3 regions of the Massilia sp. GER05 genome follow, and region 2 is predicted to be linked to each of the others. Evidence: predicted binding sites of a transcription regulator. Region 2 holds the regulator's gene; each other region holds the start of a gene.
The links. Region 2 encodes LexA, which represses DNA repair genes until DNA is damaged. Its sites were predicted from a motif close to ACTGTATNNNNATACAGT; they were not measured.

Region 1 (5,927 bases), 1.2 Mb from region 2:
TCGCAGTTCAATCTCGCACTCAGATACGACAGTGGCCAGGGCATCGCACGCGACGTGCAGCAGGCCATCCACTGGTTCCGCAAGGCCGCGGAGCAGGGCTATGCGCCCGCGCAGTTCAACCTGGGCCTCCGCTACGACAAGGGCCAGGACCTGCCGCAGGACAGCGAGAAGGCGGTCCTGTGGTACGGCCGCGCGGGCGAGCAGGGCCACGCCAGCTCGCAGTTCAACCTCGCGCTGATCCACGATGCCGGCCATGGCGTCGCGCGCGATCCGGAGCTGGCGCTCGCGTGGTTCCGGCGCGCGGCCGAGCAGGGACACGCGGGCGCGCAGGACAATCTCGGCCTACGTTATGAACACGGCCAGGGCGTCGAGCAGGATTACGCGCAGGCCGCGCACTGGTATGTCCTCGCCGCGGAGCAGGGCTTCGCCGGCGCGCAATACCACCTCGGCCAGTTGTACGATGCGGGCCATGGCGTGGTGCAGGATCCTTCCATCGCACTGGACTGGTATCGCAAGGCCGCGGAACAGGGCCACCTGCGCGCGCAGTTCGATCTCGCCTTGCGCTACGAGAGCGGCAATGGCGTCACGCAGGACGAACGCGAAGCCGCGTACTGGTACCGCAAGGCGGCCGACCAGGACTATGCGCCCGCGCAGTACGCGCTGGGCCAACTCCTCGACCGCGACGACACGGGCACGGTCGATCCGCGCCAGGCGACGCTGTGGTACCGCAAGGCGGCCGAGCAGGGCCACGCGCTCGCGCAGTTCGCGCTGGGCCTGCGCCACGACAGCGGCCACGGCGCCGAGCGCGATTACGAGGCCGCGCACTTCTGGTACCTGTGCGCCGCGCGCCAGGGCCATGCGCGCGCCCAGTTCAACCTCGGCGTGATGTATGCGGCGGGGCAGGGCGTGCCGCTCGATCTCGTCGAAGCCTATGCATGGCTGCACCGCGCGGGCGCCGCGGGCATTGCGCCGGCCGCGAACTATATCCGGCGCATCGCCGCGCGCATGGAACCGGCACTGCTGGCGCAGGCCAACGGCTATATCGGCGCGGCGTAGATCCTAGAGCACGATGTGGCCGGCCGGCGGGGCGGGCGGCCGGTCGTGGGGCAGGCCATGGAGCACGCTCAACTCGGCTTCGATCGCCCGCGACAGGGACGTGATCGGCACATCGTTGGCGCTGCCTTCGAACGGATTATCGGTGCTGGCGCCGACCTGGTCGAGTGCCAGGTACATCCATCCGATCAGCACGCTGAACGGCACGGCCAGCCACGCCATCTGCCCGTCCAGCCGCGCGAATTCCCGCACCGTACCCAGTGGCAGCAGCAGCGCGAACAGCCAGACGAACAGCGAATTGACGATCGCGTACTGGCGCGGATAAGGAAAGTCCTTGAGGCGTTGCGCCCGCGCGTGCTGATCGATCAGGTCCTTCAGGGTCTTTTGCATCTCGGCGTATTGCAGCATCTGCAGCGCCTGGCCGTGGAACAGGTCGCGGATGGCGCGGCTCTGCAGGGACATGAGCGCGGCGGGAACGTCGGCGACGGTCAGGAGGTGCGCGACGGTGTCCGGCGGCAGATAGCGGGCCAGTTCGGCCTCGAGCGGCACGCTGCGTTCCGCCACGTCGAACATGCGCTCCCGGTATTCGGCATTCGGCGCGGCCGCGGCGGCCTCCCACACGCGCGGCGCGCGCAACTGGTAGCGGACGGCGGTCAGCCAGGCCAGGTGGCGGGTGACCAGCGCGGGGATCGCGCGCTCGTCGGTCGGAAAATCGCGGCAGATCAGGCCCCAGTGGCGGCTGGCGGCCGCGAGGGACGACCAGATCTGCTGGGCTTCGACCGTGCGGCCATAGCTCTGCGCATTCTTGAACCCGACGATGAAGGACGCGGCGGTACCCAGCAGCGCGAGCACGGGCCACGGCAGGGAAAGCCAATGCCAGCCGCCCAGCTGGTACAGGGCCACGACCGTGCCGGCGCACGCGGCGAGCGGGTAGACGTGGCGCCGGGTCCAGTGCGCGAACTCGAACAGCCCGTAGGACTTCCCGATGTGCATGGACGTCCGGTCAGGTTTCCTCGGCGCGCAGCGCGTCGCGCACCGCCGGATCGCGCGACATCCGCTCGTGGAACGCGGCCAGCGCATCCAGGCCCGCCATGTCGACGCCTTTCGCTTGTGCCCAGCGCAGCACGACGTAGAGGTAGGGATCGGCGATCGAACGCTGCCCCGTGAGCCAGTCGCGGTCCGCGAGCGCGCCGTCGAGGCGTTCGAGGTACGCCCGGACATGGCGGTGCGCGTTGGCCGCCAGCTGCTCGTCCAGGTCGCGTTCGTCGAGGAAGCGCTCCGGCGCGAACAGGGGTTTGAATGCCTTGTGGACGTCCGAATTGAGGAACGCCAGCCAGCGCATGACTTCGGCCCGGCCGCGCGGGCTGCCGTCGCCCGCCAGCCGCGCATGCGGATGGAGGTCGGCCAGGTAGCCGAGGATGGCGACGTTTTCCGTGAGGGCGAGGTCGTCGTGCACGAGCAGCGGCACGTTGCCGCCGGGGTTGCGCGCCAGGTAGGCGGGCGCCTTGATCGAGTCGAGCGTCATCGGCACGATCTCGTGCGGCACGCCGAGCCAGCCGAGAACGATCAGGTCGGCCAGCGAACAGGCGCCGCGCATGTGGTAGAGCTGCATGGTGTCTCCGGTGGTGTCGATAGCGGCGCCACTATCGCACGGGTCCATGCCGCGCATTGGTGCATTTTCGGCACCGGATTGCGTCCTGTCTTACACTGCCGGATTCAAGGCGAGCCGTCCGTCCTCGCGCAGCGTCCGTGCGAGGAAGGTATCGATCGCGACCGAGCTGGCCGTCGGCGCGCTCAGGTGCGGGCAGTGGCCCACGTTGTCGATGACCTTCAGCGTGCTGTGTGCCAGGTGCTCGTGCAGCCATTCGCCCACTTCGCGCGGCACGATCAAATCGTCGCTGCATTGCAGGATCAGGGCCGGGACCGTGGCGCGCTTCACCTCGGCGCGGATGTCGGCCTGGAAGGTCACGCGCGCGAAATGCTTGGCGATGGCGGGATCGTTGCGGCAGAAGCTGCGCGTCAGTTCCGCGCCCAGTTCCGGACGATTGGGCGCGCCCATGATCGCGGGCGCCATCTTGCGCGACCAGTCGAGGAAGTTCGTCTCCATCGCCTGCAGTAGGCCGTCGATGTCCTCGCGGTTGAAGCCGCCGATGTAATCGCCGTCGTTGATGTAGCAGGGCGACGGGCCGACGAGAACCTGGGCGAGGAAACGCTCCGGCGCCGCCACCGACGCCAGCAGCCCGATCGACGCGCCGACCGAGTGCCCGACGACGACGGTCGGACCGGCCGCGCAGGCGTCGAGGATGTCCAGCAGGTCCGTCACGTGGCCCTGCAGGCTGGCGTACTTCGCGCGGTCGTAGGCTTCCCAGTCGGAGCGGCCGCTGCCCGTGAGGTCGTACAGCACGACGCGGAAGCGCTCCGCGAACGCCGGCGCCAGGAAGCGCCACATGGTCTGGTCGCAACCGAAACCGTGCACGAACACCATGGTGACAGGTCCAGAGCCGGTGACGTGGACGTTGTTGCGAAACTGTACAGACATGGTGAATCCTGGCCGAAGCATGTAACAATCCACTGATATTACCACTGTGAAACCACCGTCAGCGGCACACACATTGATCTAGCGCAAACCGCGCAACAGTGCGTTCGCGCACGGCACGGCGGGATCGATTCGCGATATACTGTTTATATATACAGTATTTATTCGCGATGGAACTCAAAGACAAGCTGGAGATCCTGGCCGACGCGGCCAAGTACGACGCCTCCTGCGCCAGCAGCGGCGCGCCCAGGCGCGATTCCGTCGACAAGGACGGGCTGGGTGCGACGAACGGCATGGGCATCTGCCACAGCTATACGCCGGACGGACGCTGCGTGTCGCTGCTGAAGATCCTGCTGACGAACTTCTGCGTCTACGATTGCCAGTACTGCGTGAACCGGCGCACGTCGAACGTGCCGCGCGCCCGCTTTTCCGTCGACGAGGTCGTGAAGCTCACGCGCGATTTTTATCTGCGCAACTACATCGACGGCCTGTTCCTCAGCTCCGGCATCATCCAGTCGAGCGACTACACGATGGAGCAACTGGTCGAGGTCGCGCGCCGCCTGCGCGAAGACCACCAGTTCCGCGGCTACATCCACCTCAAGACGATTCCCGATGCCGACCCGCGCCTCATCGAACTGGCGGGCCGCTATGCCGACCGGCTGTCGGTGAACATCGAACTGCCCACGCAGGACAGCGTGACGAAGCTCGCGCCGGAAAAGAGCGTCCACACGATCAAGCTGGCGATGGGTTCCATCCGCACGAAACTGGACGAAAAGGACGACCACCCCAAGGCGCCCACGTTCGCGCCGGCGGGGCAGAGCACGCAGATGATCGTCGGCGCGGACGCCAGCGACGACCAGACGATCCTGAATACCGCGCAGACGCTGTACGGCAGCTATAAACTGAAACGCGTGTACTACTCGGCGTTCAGCCCGATCCCGCACAGCCCGTCCAGCGTGCCGTCCGCGCCGCCGCCGCTGCTGCGCGAGCACCGGCTGTACCAGGCCGACTTCCTGCTGCGCGGCTACGGTTTCACGGCGAAGGAGCTGATGCCCACGGCCGGCAACCTGGCGCTGGACATCGACCCGAAGCTGGGCTGGGCGCTCGCGAACCGCGACCACTTCCCGCTCGACCTGAACCGCGCGGACGAGACCATGATCGCGCGCGTGCCGGGCATCGGACTGCGCACGGCCAAGCGCCTGATCGACCTGCGGCGGCTGCGGCGCATCCGCTGGGAAGACCTGTCGCGCCTGCGCTGCAGCCTGAAAAAGCTGGCGCCCTTCGTGATCACGGCGGACTACAAGCCGGTGCAGGGCACCGTGTCGTCCGACCTGCTGCGGCGTAACCTGGCCGACGCCCCCCAGCAGATGAATTTGTGGCCGGAACTGCAGGCGGCGTGATGGCGGCGGATGCGCTGGTCCGGACAGGGCAGCCGGTGCAGGTCGAGACGTTCGCGGAGTGGCGCGAGGCCGCGCGCGAGCTGCTCGTCCACGGCATCCCGCCCGACCAGGTGACGTGGGGCGTGCCGCACATGGGCGACCTGCTGGCCGGCGGCGACCTGTTCACGGGTGCGCCGGCCCCCGCCGAGGCACCGCATAATCCCGTCATACCGCCGGACGAGCCAAGGAATGAGCCGCTGCGCCCCGCGCCGCACATCCCGCGTTCGCTGATGGAGATGCTGCAGTCGGCCGCCTGCTGCCGCGTGCCGGACCGCTGGGCCTTCCTGTACCGCGTGATCTGGCGCTGGCAGCAGGGCGAGCACGACGTGCAGTCGCCGGCCGACGAGGATGGCGCCCGGCTGCACGCGATGGTGAAGGCGGTCCGCCGCGAGGAACACGACATGCATGCCTACATCCGCTTCCGCGAGCGTTCGGAAGAAGCCGGCCCGCCGCGCTTCGTCGCCTGGTACGAGCCGCGCCACGACGTGCTGCCCCAGGTGGCCGACCATTTCGTCTCGCGCATGGGCAAGGTCAGCTGGATGATCGCCACGCCGGAGGCGAGCGTCCTGTGGGATGGCCATACGCTGCACAATACCGGACCGCTCGTGCGCGATGCGGCCGACCTCGAAGACACGGGCGAAGCCCTGTGGCTGACCTACTACCGCAGCGTGTTCAACCCGGCCCGCCTGAACACGAACGTGATGCACCAGCATATCCAGTCGGACCGGTGGAAGAACCTGCCGGAGGCGAAGATCGTGCCGCACATGGTCAGCGAGGCGGCGCTGGGTGCGCGCAAGGTGGGCCAGTACGAGGCCGTCGGCCAGCGCAAGGGCACGACGATCCCGATCGCCCCCGAGGATGCGCAACCGGAACGCGAGCAGCCGTCGAAACTGGACGAA
Region 2 (5,927 bases):
CGAATGGCGCCGATCGGGCCGTTACGCTGTTTGCCGATAATGATCTCGGCAGTGCCTTTGTCGGGCGAGTCCGGGTTGTAAACTTCGTCACGATACAGGAAGATGATCACGTCCGCATCCTGTTCGATAGCGCCCGATTCGCGCAGGTCGGACATCACGGGACGCTTGTTGGGGCGTTGTTCCAGCGAGCGATTCAGCTGTGACAGCGCGATCACCGGGCATCCCAGCTCCTTCGCCAGGCCCTTCAGGCTACGCGAGATCTCCGAGATCTCGGACGCGCGGTTGTCGCCCGGCTTGGAACCCTGCATCAGCTGCAGGTAGTCGACGATGATCAGGCCCAGCTTGCCGCACTGGCGGGCCAGGCGGCGCGCGCGGGCGCGCATCTCGATCGGGTTCAGCGCCGGCGTTTCGTCGATGAAGATCTGCGCATCGTTCATCTTCTGGATCGCGTGCGTCAGGCGCGGCCAATCCTCGTCCAGCAGCTTGCCGGTACGCAGGCGGTGCTGGTCGAGCTGGCCGATGGAGCCGAGCATACGCATCGCCAGCTGCACGCCGCCCATCTCCATCGAGAAGATCGCGACCGGCAGGCCGGCATCGACGGCCACGCTTTCGCCGATGTTGACGGAGAACGCGGTCTTGCCCATCGACGGACGGCCGGCGACGATGACGAGGTCGCCCGGCTGCAGGCCGGACGTCATCTTGTCGAGATCGGTGAAGCCCGTCGGGACGCCGGTGATCTCGCCCTGGTTGTCGCGGCTGTACAGCTCGTCCACGCGCTCGACCACCTGGGTCAGCAGCGGCTGGACGGGCAGCCAGCCCTGGGCGCCGCGGGCGCCCTGCTCGGCGATCGCGAAGATGCGCGATTCCGCCTCGTCGAGGATCTGCTTGACCTCGGCACCTTGCGGATTGAAGGCCTTGCCGGACACCTCGTCGGCGACGGTGATCAACTGACGCAACACGCCGCGATCGCGGACGATCTCGGCATAACGGCGGATGTTGGCGGCGGATGGCGTGTTCTGCGCCATCGCATTCAGGTACTGGAGGCCGCCGACGTCCTCGGCCTTGCCGAGCTGGACGAGCGCCTCGTACACCGTGATCACGTCGGCAGGCTTGCCGGCATTGATCAGGCGGACCATCTGTTCGAAGATGATCCGGTGGTCGTAGCGGTAAAAATCCTCCGCATGCATGAAGTCGGCAATGCGGTCCCACGCCGCGTTATCGCGCAGCAGGCCGCCAATGACGGACTGTTCTGCTTCGATGGAATGCGGGGGGATGCGGAGCGACTCGATCTGCGGGTCTGCTGAGGTGTTCATGGCCGGCATTATACCCGTTCCCGATCAGGCGCTGAAATCATTGGTGAGTTTCCAAAAACGAATTTTTTTTGCTGTTGCAAAAAAAAACGTCCCCGCAGAGGCGGGGACCCAAGCTTTGCATCCGAAGTCGCAACTTGGGTCCCCGCCTGCGCGGGGACGACGGTATTACTTGAAACTCTTATCAGGCGGCTTCGCCCACGACAGCGATGGTGATTTCCACCACGACGTCGGTGTGCAGAGCGACCGACACCGGGTGCTCGCCGGTGGTCTTCAGCGGACCGGTCGGCATGCGCACTTGTGCCTTTTCGACGGCGAAACCTTGCTTGGTCAGGGCTTCAGCGATGTCGAAGTTGGTCACGGAACCGAACAGACGACCGTCGACGCCGGCTTTCTGGGCGATGGTGACGGTCATGCCGTTCAGCTTGTCGCCCTGGCCTTGAGCGGCAGCCAGTTTCTCGGCAGCTGCTTTTTCCAGTTCGGCGCGCTTGACTTCGAATTCAGCCACGGCAGCTTGCGTTGCACGACGGGCCATTTTTTGCGGGATCAGGAAGTTACGGGCGTAACCGTCCTTGACCTTGACGACGTCGCCCAGGTTGCCGACGTTGACGACTTTTTCCAGCAGGATAACTTGCATTTTATTCTCCAGTAATCTGACTATGCTTCGATGTCGTAACCGACGATTAAGCGTTGTGCAGGTCGGTGTACGGCAGCAGAGCCAGGTAACGGGCGCGCTTGATGGCGGTGTCCACTTGACGCTGGTAGTGAGCCTTGGTGCCGGTGAGGCGTGCCGGCATGATCTTGCCGTTTTCCTGGACGAAATCCTTCAGGGTGTCGACGTCTTTGTAGTCAACCTGTTCCACGCCTGCAGCGGTGAAGCGGCAGAATTTCTTGCGCTTGAACAGCGGGTTCTGCTGTTTGCGCTTCTCTTTGAGCTTAGCTTTGTTTTTGTCGAACTTTTTACCGAATGCCATTTTGAGGCTCCTGTATCTATCTATAAACGTGCCCGCAACCCGCAGTTTCTTACTGCTTATGCGGCACTGAAATCAATGATGTGAAACACCAAGCTTTTGCTGTGACGACTTTTCCTGGCCAAGAATCCCGTGAAGCGGTACATCGCACCCAACTCGGCGTTGGCAAATCGTCCCGAAATCTCGCCCGCGGCAACCGCGGAAATCTCGAATTCGACCTGCCTGTCCATCCTCGCCTCCGTCTGCGTCGATCCGTGTTGCAGGATGCCGCCCACGATGGGGATGCCGGCCGGGGTGTAGCGCAGGACGTCGCGTTCCAGGATGCTTGCGACCAGGGACAGCTCGTTCACGTATTACAGCTCGGTGCTCCCGCGAGATTTAGGCTGCGGCGGCCGGAGCGGCGGCCTGCTCGGCGCGGTGGCTCTTGGCTGCGTCTTCGCGCTGGACCGACTTCATCATCGGCGACGGTGCGGTTTCAGCTTTCTTCATCTTCACGGTCAGGTGACGCAGCACGGCATCATTGAATTTGAATGCGGTTTCCAGCTCGACCAGGGTCTCGTTGTCGCACTCGATGTTCAGGCAGATGTAGTGTGCCTTCGGCAGCTTCTGGATCTGGTAAGCCATTTGACGACGGCCCCAATCTTCGACGCGGTGGATGTTGCCGCCGCGCGAGGTGACCGTAGTCTTGTAGCGTTCGATCATCGCCGGGACCTGCTCGCTCTGGTCCGGGTGGACGATAAACACGATTTCATAATGACGCATGAAACACTCCTTAAGGACGTTTAAACAAATGCCCACCTCGGCGTCAAGACGAGTGTGGGAAGGGAAAGCCCAACATTATAACAGCAAAACCGTCAAGTGCTCAATGGGACTGTGCACGTGCGCCGCGTACCGCACCGCAAATGGTTATGGACGTGCGCTGCGTGCCGCACCTCAAAAGGTTGTGGACGTGCGCTGCGTACCGCAGCGCAAAAAAAACTTGAAATCCCCTTGCGCGTGGCGCAATACTGTACAAAAATACAGTCTGACCCCGTACCAACGAAGACGAACATGCTTAAGCTCACCGCACGGCAAGAACAGATCCTCAACCTGATCAAGGAAGCCATCGACAACACCGGCTTCCCGCCGACCCGCGCCGAAATCGCCCAGGAGCTTGGCTTCCGCTCGGCCAATGCCGCCGAGGAACACCTGCAGGCCCTGGCCCGTAAAGGCGCGATCGAAATTTCCCCGGGTACCTCGCGCGGTATCCGCCTCGTCGGCCAGTCCGTCGAATCCAAGGCCGCCGCTGCGGCCGCAGTGCCTGCCTTCGTGCCGCCGATTCCGCCGAACCTGATGTCGCTGCCGCTCGTCGGCCGCGTCGCGGCGGGTTCGCCCATCCTCGCCCAGGAACACGTCGAAGCGACCTATTCGGTCGATCCGGCCATGTTCTCGAGCAAGCCCGACTTCCTGTTGAAGGTCAAGGGCTGGTCGATGCGCGACGCCGGCATCTGCGACGGCGACTTCCTCGCCGTCAAGAAGGTCGACAACGCGAAGAATGGCCAGATCGTCGTCGCCCGCATCGGCGACGAAGTGACGGTCAAGCGCTACCGCAAGACCGGTTCCACGATCGAACTGTTGCCGGAGAATCCGGACTTTTCCGTGATTACCGTCGATCCGAGGACCGACGAGTTCGCACTGGAAGGCCTGGCGGTCGGACTCTTGCGGTCCTGGCACTAACCTCCCACCTGCACACAGGCCCGCGTCATGCGGGCCTCGTCGTTTTATCGTGCGCTCAGCGCGGATAGACGAAACCGGTACGGATATCCGTCGGCAGCAGCCGGCTGCCGTCACGCACCATCAGGCGCTGCGGCGGCTCGTCGCCGGCCAGGGCGCGCCAGATGACAGGTAGCCCCTCCCCTTTGCGCAACAGCTCGTCGCTGCGTTCGAATACATTGGAACAACCCGTGGCCGCGAGCAGGGCCTGCACGATGGTCACTTTCCACGCGTCGACACCGGCAGCGTTGAACTGGCACACCAGGTAACCGCCGGTCCCGCCATAGCTGTGCACCAGCAGCCCCGGCAGGCCGTCTTTTTCGCCATCGATCACCAGGGTCAGGGCTTGCGGATCGGCGTTGCGCACGGCGACGGCGCGCCGCGCGACCGCGGCCTGCACGCGCCGTTTCATCATGGCGTGATCGACCGGCTCGTCCTCGCGCAGGGTCCAGACGCGGGCCGCGATCTGCGACTTGGCGTTATAGGCCGCGCGCGCCAGAAACTGGCGTGCCGACGACTGCACGATTGCAGTGACGCCGGGTTTGCCGCGCTCCTGGGGCCGTCCCTCGACTTTCTCGATGGCGGACAAATAAATCCATGGATCGCCGGACAGCAGGCTTTTTTCCTTGCCCTGTTTGATGGTGATGATGAGCATATGCAGGCTTCGTTTTCAGGAGCCGCATGATACAGCAAGGCGTTATCACCCGGGTTATGCGTACGCCTCATGTCGATTAGTTGCAAACAACGGCGACAGAGTTGCGGCTTCGACAAGGCTCCCCTACACCGCCTCGCAACCTGACATCGGGATCCTTACCATGTTTTCCAGCACTGTTCTGACGCGCTGCCCGGCCGCCATCAGCCTGGACGGCCTGGCACCGCTGGTCACATGGCGCGCCGCATGCGCCGAACGAGCGCCGACGGGTGCCGGCAACGTCACGGCGCTCGGCCAGGGCAAGCGCACGACCGCGAAAGGCGAGCAAGGCGTGCTCTTCCAGGAGAAGTCCGGCCCCGGCCTGCCGAACCGCGGCCATTTCACATGCGGCCGCTAGACATCACTTGTCGTTATCCGGCGGCGGCGCGTTCTTGACCATCTCGTTGTGTTCCTTGACATAGGCTTCCGTGCCCGCGCGCCAGGCGTCGAAGTCCGCCACGACCATCCTGCCGGCCACCTTGGTGTCTTCCGCCAGCCGATCGCCGACTTCCTTCAGGTGCGCGTTCGCCTTCTCCGTCTCATCCTTCGTCATCAGCTTCGCGATGTCTTCCGGGATGCGTTTCGCCAGCGGCAGGGAGGCGTTCAGCTGCTTCACCCAGCGGTTGTGGCACGCTTCCCAATCCTTCATCTTGCCGCTGTAATAATCGATTTCCTCGTTGACCTTGGACATGACCGGGAAGCGCGGCGCCGGGCAACGGTAATCGTTCGTGCGCAGGTCGGAGCCGTCGTATTTCGCGATCCAGTAGTCGAGGTCGGCACGGCGCGCCTCGCGCTGCTTCATCAACTCGAGCGACGCGATGGCGACGGCATTGCCCTTCGCGGCCGCCTTCTGGAACCATTGCGCGGCCTTGTCCATGTCGACGCCGCCCGCCTCGCCGTAGAAATACATTTCGCCCAGGTGCTGCTGGGCCATCACGTTGCCGGCGTTCGCCAGCTTCGTGTATTTCGCCAGCGCTTCCGGATACGATTTCTTCGCGAACAAAGCGTCCGCTTCGGCAAGCTCGGCGGCAGCGTTGGCGGACGATGCGACGGCGGCCGGCTTCGCGGCAGCACCTTTCGCGGGCGCGCCTTTCACAGATAATTTCGCGCCGGGCTCGGCGGCGATTGCGACACCACCGCACAGCAGTGCGGCGCAAAACAGGGCAGTCTTCATGGGGTGTGCAGTCTATGAATCAAGATGGG
Region 3 (5,927 bases), 1.1 Mb from region 2:
CGAGAACGCGGCGCCGACGAGCGACAGGATGTCGGCCGGCTTTTGCGACGCGACGTAGGCCGCGATGAACGCGACGGCCAGCAGCAGCAGCTTGGAGATCGTCACGCGCTTCTGCGTGGAGGCGCCCGGGTCGACGATCTTGAAGTAGATGTCGTGCGACAGCGCGTTCGAGATCGCGAGCAGCAGGCCGTCCGCGGTGGACAGCGCCGCCGCCAGGCCGCCGGCCGCCACCAGCCCGGAAATCACGTACGGCAGGCCGCCGATCTCCGGCGTGGCCAGCGTGAGCACGTCGCCGTCGATCGCGATCTCGGCCAGTTGCACGATGCCGTCGCGGTTGACGTCGACGATGCTGATCAACGGATTCGCCTTGTCGACGTTGGCCCAGTACGAGACCCAGGTCGGCAGGGAATCGAAGTTCGTGCCGACGAGGGCCGTGTAGATGTCGTACTTGGCCAGCACGGCCAACGCGGGCATCGTCAGGTAGATCAGCAGGATGAAGAACAGGGTCCAGAACACGGATACGCGCGTCTCGTGCACGGACGGCGTCGTGTAGGACCGCATCAGGATGTGCGGCAGCGCCGCGGTGCCGAACATCAGGCAGAACACGAGCGATAGAAAATTGTTGCGGCGGATGTCCGATTCTTCCCGCGTCTTGCCCGGGAACGGTTCCGCGTGCGGTTCCGGCGGCTGGGCGCGCGCCAGGTTGGCGGCGCGCAGTTCGGTCCACACGCGCGCGGCTTCGTCCGCCGTGCGCGGATAGTCGAGCAGCTCGCGTTCCGCGCTGCGCACTTCGGTCAGCGGCGCATTGCGGCCGCGCGCCTTGTCCAGCCGGCGCTGCGCCTCGATCTTGCCCGCTTCCCAGGAGTGGGGCAGCGCGGCGATGCGCGCCGCGTAGTCGTCGGCGCGGGCGCGGAAACGGCCGCGCACTTCGGCCTCGCGCGGATCCGCCGCCAGCTGGGCTTCGCGCGCGGCCAGCTTGGGCAGCACGGAGCCGTACGCGACCTGCGGCACCGGGTTGCCCGCGAATTTCATCGACAGCCAGATCGTCGGGATCAGGAAGGCGACGAGGATGATGATGTATTGCGCCACCTGCGTCCACGTGATGGCGCGCATTCCGCCGAGGAACGAGCACACGAGGATGCTGGCGAGGCCGAGGAAGATGCCGACCGAGAAATCGACGCCCGTGAAGCGCGACGCGATCAGGCCGACGGCATAGATCTGCGCGACGACGTACGTGAACGAGACGACGATGGTGCCGCCGACCGCGAGCGCGCGCACGATGCTGCCCTGTCGCGTGCCGGTCTCGCCGCCGTAGCGCGCGGCGAGGAAGTCGGGGATCGTGTACTGGGCGAAGCGGCGCAGGTAGGGTGCGATCAGCAGGGCGACGAGGCAGTAGCCGCCCGTCCAGCCCATCACGTAGGCGAGGGCGTCGAAGCCGTGCAGGTACAAGGTGCCCGCGAGGCTGATGAAGCTGGCCGCCGAGATCCAGTCGGCCGCCGTCGCCATGCCGTTGAACAGCGCCGGCACCCGCCGCCCCGCCACGTAGTATTCGGACACGTTCGACGTGCGGCTGACGACGCCGATGATCGCGTACAGGACGATCGTCGCGAACATGTACAGGTGGCCGATCCACTGGCGCGGCATGCCCTCGTGTTCCAGGATCGCGAGCGCGCCCAGGAACAGCGCGAAGCACAGCGTGAACCACAGGTAGTAGCGGGCGAGGCGGCGGAAATAGCTGCGGGTCCTGGCGGCCGTCCCAGTCATGAACGGCCCTCCAGCATGCGTTGGAAATCGCGGTCGAGGATGCGCATGCGCCAGGCGTACGCGCCGATGATGGCGAGGTACGTGAGCGACGCGCCCTGTGCCGCGAGGTAGAACGACAGCGGCCAGCCGAACACGGACAGGTGCGCCAGGTCGCGCGCGAAGAACACGGTGCAGAAGCTCGTCGCGAGCCACAGCGCCAGCAGCAGCGCGATCAGGCGGCGCGCACGCGCCCAGTGCGCGGCGCGCGCGGCAACGATGGCCTGGCGCTCGCGGTCGGGGTCAGAGGAAGGGGCGGTCTCGGTCGGCATCGGGGACAAGCGTGACGGTGGGCGGGAAGGTCAGCCGGAACAGGCTGCCCGGGAATTTCTTGTGCGTGCTGCGCGGGTTGTTGAAGATCTCGATGTCGGCGCCGTGCTGCTGCGCGATCTCGCGCACGATGGCGAGACCGAGGCCGGAGCCGGACGCGCTCGAGCCGAGGATGCGATAGAAACGTTCGAACACGCGGTGGCGTTCGGCGGGCGCGATGCCGGGGCCCGTGTCCTCGACTTCCAGCAAGGCCTGGTTGCCGTTGCCGATGTTCGTGCCGCGCACGCGCACGGTGACGCTGCCGCCCGGCGGCGTGTAGCGCAGCGCGTTGTCGATCAGGTTCGACAGCAGCTCGCGCAGCATCATGGCGCTGCCGTCGATCTCCGGCGGGTCGCCGATGACTTCGTAGCCGAGGTCGATCTCGTGCGCGAACGAGGCCTGCACCCAGTCCTGCACGACGTCGCGCGCCAGGGCGGCAAGGTCGAGCGGTTCCAGCGTCTGGCCCGCGTGCGGCTGGTTTTCCGCGCGGGCCAGCGCCAGCAACTGGTTCACGAGGCGCGTGGCCGATTCCGAACTCGTGGCCAGCTGCTCGAGCGAGCGGTGGATCTCGTTCGGATCGACCTGGCGCAGCGCCAGCTCCGACTGCATGCGCATGCCCGCGAGCGGCGTCTTCATCTGGTGCGCGGCGTCGGCGATGAAGCGCTTCTGCGCGTCGATCGTGTGCGCGAGGCGCGCCAGCATGTCGTTCAGGGAGCCCACGAGCGGCGAAATCTCTTCCGGCACCTGGCGCGAATCGATGGGCGACAAATCGTCCGGCGGGCGCGCGCGGATGCGTTCCTGCAACTGCGCGAGCGGCGACAGGCCCCGCGACAGCGCGAACCAGACGAGGGCCAGGATCACGGGCAGGATGATGAACTGCGGCAGGATCACGCCCTTGATGATCTCGTTGGCCAGCTGCGCGCGCTTGTCGAGCGTTTCCGCCACCTGCACGAGCGCGAGGCGCGGTTCCTGCGTGGCGTCCAGCAGCGGCTGCAGATTGACCCAGGCATAGGCGATGCGCACCGGCGTGCCGTGCAGCGTCTCGGTGCGGAAGTGCACGCGGCCGCTGCGCTCGGCGTCGTCGGGGTTCGGCGGCGGCAGGTCGCGGTCGCCGTCGACGAGCTCGCCGCGCGGGCCGCTGATCTGGAAATACACGCTGTCGACGTCGTCCGCACGGAGAATGTCGCGCGCGGTGCCGCCCAGGCGCGCGACGACCTTGCCGTCGACCTCCTTGACCTGCTGCGCGAGCACCGTGACGCTGTCTTCCAGCGCGTGGTCGAACGGTTGATTCGCGATCGACTTCGCGACCAGGTACGTGATCGCGATGCTCATCGGCCACAGCAGCAGCAGCGGGGCCAGCATCCAGTCGAGGATTTCGCCGAACAGCGAGTGCTGGATGCTTTCTTCCGGTTCCGGCCTGGGCGGGACGTAGAGGTCGTCGACCGGTTCCGTGACGGCGAGCGGATCCGGTCCGGCCGCGCGCCGCTTGAACCGCTTCACTTCTGGCCGCTGGCCGCTTCGGCGCTCTTGCGGGCGCTGTCGCGGGCGCTGTCGCGGTTATTCTCGGAAAAGCGCTCGAGGCAATAGCCGAGGCCGCGCACGGTGGCGATGCGGATGCCGCCCGTCTCGATCTTCTTGCGCAGGCGGTGCACGTAGACCTCGATGGCGTTGTTCGACACTTCCTCGCCCCATTCGCACAGGTGGTCGACGAGCTGTTCCTTCGACACGAGACGGCCCGTGCGCGCCAGCAGGATTTCCAGCAGGCCCAGCTCGCGCGCGGACAGGTCGAGCATCTGGTCGTTGATGGTCGCGCTGCGGCCGACCTGGTCGTACACGAGCGGGCCGTGGCGGATGACGGTCGAGCCGCCGCCCTGGCCGCGCCGGGTGAGGGCGCGCACGCGCGCTTCCAGTTCGGACAGCGCGAACGGCTTGGGCATGTAGTCGTCGGCGCCGGCGTCGAGGCCGCCCACGCGCTGCTCGATGGAATCGGCGGCCGTCAGGATCAGCACCGGCAGCAGCGAGCCGCGCGCGCGCAGGCGGCGCAGCACGTCCAGGCCGGACAGCCTGGGCAGGCCGAGGTCGAGGATCAGGAGATCGAACTCCTGGGTCGACAGCGCCGTGTCCGCGTCCTGGCCGTTCTTGACGCAATCGATCGCGTAGCCGGACTGGCGCAAGGAGCGCGTCAGCCCATCGGCCAATACGCTATCATCTTCGGCTAGTAAAATACGCATCTTTTCCCCCGGCTTTCGTTGTTCGACCCCGCTTACCCGCGTATTGTGTGTGAAGTTTCGCAACATGTCGAATGGGGCAGGCGATGGTAAATATCGCTTGCCAAAACCACTGGGATTTTATACAGTACTTCCTATTGAAATCGCGCGAGCGGCCCACACCTTGGTTCACTCTAGGACAGAAAGAAAGTTATGGACGACAAAAAATCCGCAGTAAATGCAGCCGAGAAGGGCAAGGCGCTGGCAGCAGCCCTCGCGCAGATCGAAAAGCAATTCGGTAAAGGCTCGGTGATGCGCATGGATACCAATGCGCCCGTCGAGGAAGTGCAAACCGTCTCGACCGGCTCGCTGGGCCTGGACATCGCACTCGGCGTCGGCGGCCTGCCGCGTGGCCGTATCGTCGAGATCTACGGGCCGGAATCGTCGGGCAAGACGACGCTGACCCTGCAGACCATCGCCCAGATGCAGAAGCTGGGTGGCACCTGCGCGTTCATCGACGCCGAGCACGCGCTGGACGTGACCTATGCGCAAAAGCTGGGCATCAAGCTGGACGAGCTGCTGATCTCGCAGCCGGACACGGGTGAACAGGCGCTGGAAATCACGGACGCCCTCGTGCGCTCGGGCAGTGTCGACATGGTGGTCATCGACTCGGTGGCGGCGCTGACGCCGCGCGCCGAGATCGAAGGCGACATGGGCGACTCCCTGCCGGGCCTGCAGGCCCGCCTGATGTCGCAGGCGCTGCGCAAGCTGACCGCGTCGATCAACCGTACGAACACCCTGGTGATCTTCATTAACCAGATCCGTATGAAGATCGGCGTCATGTTCGGCAGCCCGGAAACGACGACCGGCGGTAACGCGTTGAAGTTCTACGCCTCCGTGCGTCTGGACATCCGCCGTACCGGCTCGATCAAGACCGGCGACGAGGTGATCGGTAACGAAACCAAGGTCAAGGTTGTCAAGAACAAGATCGCGCCCCCGTTCAAGGAAGCGCACTTCGACATCCTGTACGGCGAAGGCACGTCGCGCGAAGGCGAGATCATCGACCTGGGCGTGGACAACAAGATCGTCGAGAAGTCGGGTTCGTGGTACAGCTACGGTGGCGAGCGTATCGGCCAGGGCAAGGACAATGCCCGTATCTTCCTGAGGGAGCGTCCGGCACTGGCACGCGAAATCGAGAACAAGGTCCGCGCCGCCCTCGGCGTGCGCGAACTGCCGCCGGCCCCGGCCGGCAGTGCTGCGGTCGTGCCGGCAGCCATCGGCGACGACGAGTAATCGTCCTGATGCCGCGCCAGCAGCTGAGCCTCAAGGCTCGCGCGTTGAAGTATCTGTCGACGCGCGAGCACAGCCGGCTCGAACTGGCGCGCAAATTGTCGCGCTATGCGGAGGAGGGCGACGACGTCGAAGCCCTCCTCGATTTCCTTGAAAAGAACAACTGGCTGTCGCAGGAGCGGTTTGCCGAATCGCTGGTTCACCGGCGAGCCGGACGCTACGGTAACGCCCGGGTGCTCGCCGAACTGCAGCAGCATGGCGTCAATGGCGAAGCGTTCGACGAACTCAAGTCCGAACTGAAGGAATCCGAAACGGCACGGG

Region 1: the regulator LexA is predicted to act here: its motif matches at 3,731-3,748, upstream of ACL58G_RS06990 (putative DNA modification/repair radical SAM protein).
Region 3: the regulator LexA is predicted to act here: its motif matches at 4,449-4,466, upstream of recA (recombinase RecA).

Annotation. Positions count from the first base shown of each region.
Region 1 is NZ_CP178858.1:1,569,644-1,575,570, forward strand. It holds gene ACL58G_RS06970 (tetratricopeptide repeat protein) at 1-1,056, shown strand, start outside; gene ACL58G_RS06975 (bestrophin family protein) at 1,060-2,046, opposite strand; gene ACL58G_RS06980 (glutathione S-transferase family protein) at 2,057-2,665, opposite strand; gene ACL58G_RS06985 (alpha/beta fold hydrolase) at 2,756-3,592, opposite strand; gene ACL58G_RS06990 (putative DNA modification/repair radical SAM protein) at 3,760-4,989, shown strand; gene ACL58G_RS06995 (UdgX family uracil-DNA binding protein) at 4,989-5,927, shown strand, end outside.
Region 2 is NZ_CP178858.1:2,745,422-2,751,348, reverse strand. It holds gene ACL58G_RS12320 (replicative DNA helicase) at 1-1,313, opposite strand, end outside; gene rplI (50S ribosomal protein L9) at 1,495-1,947, opposite strand; gene rpsR (30S ribosomal protein S18) at 1,994-2,284, opposite strand; gene priB (primosomal replication protein N) at 2,341-2,631, opposite strand; gene rpsF (30S ribosomal protein S6) at 2,660-3,043, opposite strand; gene lexA (transcriptional repressor LexA) at 3,332-3,997, shown strand; gene ACL58G_RS12290 (SAM-dependent methyltransferase) at 4,053-4,688, opposite strand; gene ACL58G_RS12285 (hypothetical protein) at 4,849-5,082, shown strand; gene ACL58G_RS12280 (tetratricopeptide repeat protein) at 5,086-5,898, opposite strand.
Region 3 is NZ_CP178858.1:1,650,403-1,656,329, forward strand. It holds gene ACL58G_RS07295 (sodium:solute symporter family protein) at 1-1,764, opposite strand, end outside; gene ACL58G_RS07300 (DUF4212 domain-containing protein) at 1,761-2,072, opposite strand; gene ACL58G_RS07305 (sensor histidine kinase) at 2,044-3,609, opposite strand; gene ACL58G_RS07310 (response regulator) at 3,606-4,340, opposite strand; gene recA (recombinase RecA) at 4,530-5,609, shown strand; gene recX (recombination regulator RecX) at 5,618-5,927, shown strand, end outside.